DNA from 2 places in the Pseudoalteromonas sp. APC 3495 genome. Region 1 is predicted to be linked to the other one. Evidence: predicted binding sites of a transcription regulator. Region 1 holds the regulator's gene; the other holds the start of a gene.

What was found. Region 1 encodes MetJ, which represses methionine synthesis genes. Its sites were predicted from a motif close to TAGACGTCTAGACGTCTA; they were not measured.
Region 2: metA (homoserine O-succinyltransferase) is a predicted target of MetJ. The motif match lies at 1,135-1,152, and genes of this name have one in related genera.

The regions. Positions count from the first base shown of each region.
Region 1 is NZ_JASDDA010000037.1:30,224-32,705, reverse strand. It holds gene metB (cystathionine gamma-synthase) at 1-799, opposite strand, end outside; gene metJ (met regulon transcriptional regulator MetJ) at 998-1,318, shown strand; gene QL984_RS14095 (malic enzyme-like NAD(P)-binding protein) at 1,387-2,482, opposite strand, start outside.
Region 2 is NZ_JASDDA010000003.1:67,864-70,345, reverse strand. It holds gene QL984_RS01880 (homocysteine S-methyltransferase family protein) at 1-121, opposite strand, end outside; gene metA (homoserine O-succinyltransferase) at 111-1,058, opposite strand; gene ettA (energy-dependent translational throttle protein EttA) at 1,283-2,482, shown strand, end outside.

The DNA of each region.
Region 1 (2,482 bases):
CTAAATACTGTGCAATGGCGAGTGCATTTTCTTGGTGTTGCCTTAAACGCACGTTTAACGTACGTAAGCCTCTGAGCGTTAAATAGCTATCAAATGGCGCGCCAGTGATGCCAATGTTATTTGCCCACCACGCTAACTCTTCACCTAACTCAGCAGTCGCTGCGATAACCGCGCCACCAACAACGTCTGAATGGCCATTGATATATTTTGTGGTTGAGTGCACCACAATATCAGCGCCAAACTTAATCGGGTTTTGTAATGCTGGCGATAAAAACGTGTTGTCGGCGGCAACCAGTGCACCACACTGTTTAGCTGTATCAGTTACCGCTTTAATATCTGTTAGGCGTAAAATAGGATTGCTAGGTGTTTCAATCCAAATCAGCTTAGGTTTAATAGCAAGGATGCGTGTCAAACTGTCGCTTTTGGTAAAATCGACCACTTCTAGTTTTAATAAGCCGCGCTTTTCTAGCGAAGTAAATAAGCGATAGCTGCCCCCATAACAGTCATGAGGGATCACTAACGTATCGTCACTATTAAGTAATTGTGTTGTTAGGTGAACGGCTGCCATGCCTGTTGCGGTAATAATACCTTTAGCGCCACCTTCAAGCTCCGTGAGCGCCTCAGCCAAAATGTCACGATTAGGGTTACCACTGCGGCCATAATCATATTGACGCTTTGTATCAAAGTCAGCAAATGAGTAAGTTGTTGATAAATAAAGCGGTGGAACAACCGCACCATGCTGTTTGTCGGCTTCTATTCCACTACGAACAGCAATTGTTGCCTTATTTTTTTCACTCATTTTCGCTACCTTTACTAATTTGGATGTTTAGACGTCTAAAAGGTAGCGCATGCAATTTAAGATGTCAAAACATTTAAATGTCTAGATAGCTAAATAACTAGTATTTGACTATCTTTTTTAAACCGATAGAATTTCACGCATATTTACACGCTTTGATGCTGTGTGAGCAATTTATAATCTGAGGCAACGATACATCTTATGGCTAAATGGAATGGTGAATATATTCACCCATACGCAGAACACGGGAAAAAATCCGAACAAGTAAAGAAGATCACCGTTTCGATCCCGCTAAATGTATTAAAAGTATTAACTGATGAACGTACTCGTCGTCAAATAAACAACTTACGTCATGCAACAAATAGCGAGCTTTTATGCGAAGCGTTTTTGCATGCGTTTACCGGGCAACCGCTGCCTAATGATGATGATTTGCGTAAAGATAACGCAGAAAAAGTACCTGAAGAAGTGAAGAAAATAATGCAAGAAATGGGACTAGAAGTGCCTATTTTAAATGAAGACTAGAAGGGTCTTTATACAAAAAAACCTCAGCAAATGCTGAGGTTTTTTTTGCGCTAATTTATACTTAACAATTACGCCATGTAGTTTTCTGGCATATCAATTTGTGCAACGCCAGAGTCTACCGCCGCCTGCGCAACCGCTTTAGCTATACGTGGTAACAAACGTGGATCCATTGGTTTTGGTATAATATATTTAGCACCAAACTCTAATTTGTCGATGCCTGCGGCAGTAAGCACTTCAGTCGGTACGGGCTCTTTAGCAATACTACGAATTGCTTCTACAGCAGCAATTTTCATCTCGTCGTTTATTTCACTGGCACGTACATCTAACGCACCACGGAAAATAAACGGAAAACACAATACGTTATTAACTTGATTCGGATAATCAGAGCGACCTGTAGCCATAATTAAATCGTTACGTGCAGCGTGTGCTAATTGCGGATCGATTTCAGGATCGGGGTTTGAACAAGCAAATACCACGGGTCTATCAGCCATTAATTTTAAATCTTCAGGGGCTAATAAATTAGGGCCCGATACACCCACAAACACATCGGCATCTTCAATTACATCTTGTAAAGTACGTTTATCGGTATTGTTTGCAAATAATTGCTTATATTCATTCAAGTCATCACGACGCGTATGAATAACTCCTTTGCGATCTAACATATAAATATGTTCACGCAACGCGCCACATTTAATTAAAAGCTCCATACAGGCAACAGCTGCAGCGCCGGCACCTAAACATACAATAATTGCATCTTCAATTGCTTTGCCCTGTACTTCCAGCGCGTTTAGCATACCCGCAGCCGTTACAATAGCCGTACCATGCTGATCATCATGAAAAACAGGAATGCTACAACGCTCTATAAGCGCTTTTTCTATTTCAAAACACTCGGGCGCTTTAATATCTTCTAAATTAATTCCACCAAAAGTGTCGGCAATATTAGCCACCGTGTTAATAAAGTCTTCGGTAGTACGGTGCTTAACTTCAATATCTATAGAGTCTAACCCTGCAAAACGCTTAAATAGTAGCGCTTTACCTTCCATAACGGGTTTTGAAGCCAGTGGACCTAAATTACCTAAGCCTAAAATTGCGGTGCCGTTAGTAATAACCGCAACCATATTTCCTTTACCAGTATATTTGTAGGCATTTGCTGGATCAGCGGCA
Region 2 (2,482 bases), on a different contig from region 1:
CTTGCTCTTCAAGCTTATGCGCTTGGATCATGGTTCCCATTGCACCATCTAAAATTAAAATGCGCTGTTTGAGCGCAGCGCTCAGCTCTTGATGCTTATTGTTTTGAGGATTATTCGGCATAGTTGTTAGTCCTTACGTCTTGGCTAACTAAGTTAATATCATAGGGTGTGGTTTGGTAAACGTAATAATTTAACCAGTTTGAAAACAGCAAAAACGCGTGGCTTTGCCATGTTTTAGATGGTTGCTTGCTGGCATCGTCATCAGGAAAATAGTTTTCGGGCTTTGGCGCATCAGGGCTTTTTTGTAAATCGCGCTCATATTCGGCTTTTAAACTGTCGGCATCGTATTCTGGGTGGCCGGTAATAAACACTTGGCTGCCCGATTTATTTTTAAGTAAATAAGCCCCGACTCGTTCAGAGCCCGCTAATACCACCAGCTCTTCACAGGCGTTTATTTTATTTATATCTATGTGGCCATAGCGTGAGTGCGGCACTAAAAAGGTATCGTCAAAGCCGCGGGTAAGTGCACCATGGGCAAAGTAGCATTGATGGGTAAACACCCCACACAGTTTATTTTCTTTTAAATCGCGCTTTAAATTATAACGGTGATATAAAGCCGCGTGGGCAGCCCAGCAAGAAAACAAGGTAGAGGTTACATGCTGCTCGGCCCAATCAATAATCACTTTGAATTCTTCCCAATACGCCACCTCTTCATACTCTAAATGTGCGAGCGGCGCACCGGTAATTAATAGTGCATCATAGTTGTTGTCTTTCACTTCTGAGAAATAACGATAAAAGGTATCTAAGTGTTGCTCTGAGTTACTACTGCTACGGTGCGTGTCTAGGCGCAGTAGCTCTACATTTACTTGCAGCGGAGAATTAGCCAACAAGCGAATAAACTGTACTTCGGTTTCTACTTTATTAGGCATAAGATTAAGAATAGCCAAACGCATAGGGCGTATTTCTTGCGTTTTTGCACGTGTTTTTGGCATTACAAACACGTTTTCATGACGTAAACGTGCAATAGCTGGCAATTCGTCTTCTACTGTAATTGGCATTCTTAAAGCTCCTGCTCATAAAAACCGAGAATTAATACGCTCTCATTATGAACAGAATGTGAAAAATATCAACCTCTAGATGTATAGATGTCTAAATGAAATTTATTCACGCGGTTTGTACAAATTGAATATGTACTTTAAAACAGCCCCATTCGTTGACTGTTTCACCTGTGAGCCACTACAATACAGCATTGAAATTTTTATTATTATTGAAGGCTTCTTCTATGGTTTTACCTGATAAGTTTATATTCTCGATGAGTCGAGTATCTAAGGTTGTGCCACCAAAACGCACTATCTTAAAAGATATTTCGTTGCATTTTTTCCCAGGCGCAAAAATTGGTGTGCTAGGTCTAAATGGTTCTGGTAAATCATCATTACTACGCATTATGGCAGGTGTTGATGAAGATTTTGAAGGTGAAGCTCGCCCTCAACCAGGCACTAAAATTGGTTACTTACCGCAAGAGCCTGTTTTGGACGAAAGCAAAACAGTTCGTGAAATTGTTGAAGAAGCTGTAGGTGAAGTAAAACATGCCCTTAACCGCCTTGACGAAGTGTATAACGAATACGCAATGGAAGGCGCTGACTTTGACGCACTGGCAAAAGAGCAAGGTGAATTAGAAGCGATTATTCAAGCGCATGATGGTCATAATATCGATAACGTATTAGAGCGTGCTGCCGATGCACTGCGTTTACCTGAGTGGGATGCTAAAATTGAGCACCTATCGGGTGGTGAGCGTCGTCGTGTTGCTATTTGTCGTTTGTTACTTGAAAAGCCAGACATGCTTATTCTCGATGAGCCAACTAACCACTTAGATGCTGAGTCGGTTGCCTGGTTAGAGCGCTTCTTACATGACTACGAAGGCACCGTTGTGGCAGTAACGCATGACCGTTACTTCCTTGATAATGTTGCTGGCTGGATTTTAGAGCTTGACCGTGGTGAAGGTATTCCGTGGGAAGGTAACTACTCGTCTTGGCTTGAGCAAAAAGATGCCCGCTTACAGCAAGAGCAAAAATCTGAAAAAGCACGTCAAAAATCAATTGCTCAAGAACTTGAATGGGTGCGTTCAAATCCTAAAGGTCGTCAAGCTAAATCAAAAGCGCGTATGGCACAGTTTAGCGAGCTACAACAGTCTGATTACCAAAAACGTAACGAAACCAACGAATTGTTTATTCCACCTGGCCCACGTTTAGGTGACCAAGTATTAGAAGTAAATAACTTACGTAAAAGCTTTGGCGACCGTGTTTTAATTGATGATTTAAGCTTCAGCATGCCTAAAGGCGCTATTGTGGGTATTATTGGTGCCAATGGTGCAGGTAAATCAACGCTATTTAAAATGCTAAGCGGTGAAGAGCAGCCAGATAGCGGTAATATCAGCATTGGTGAAACAGTAGAACTGGCAACTGTTGATCAGTTCCGTGGCAAC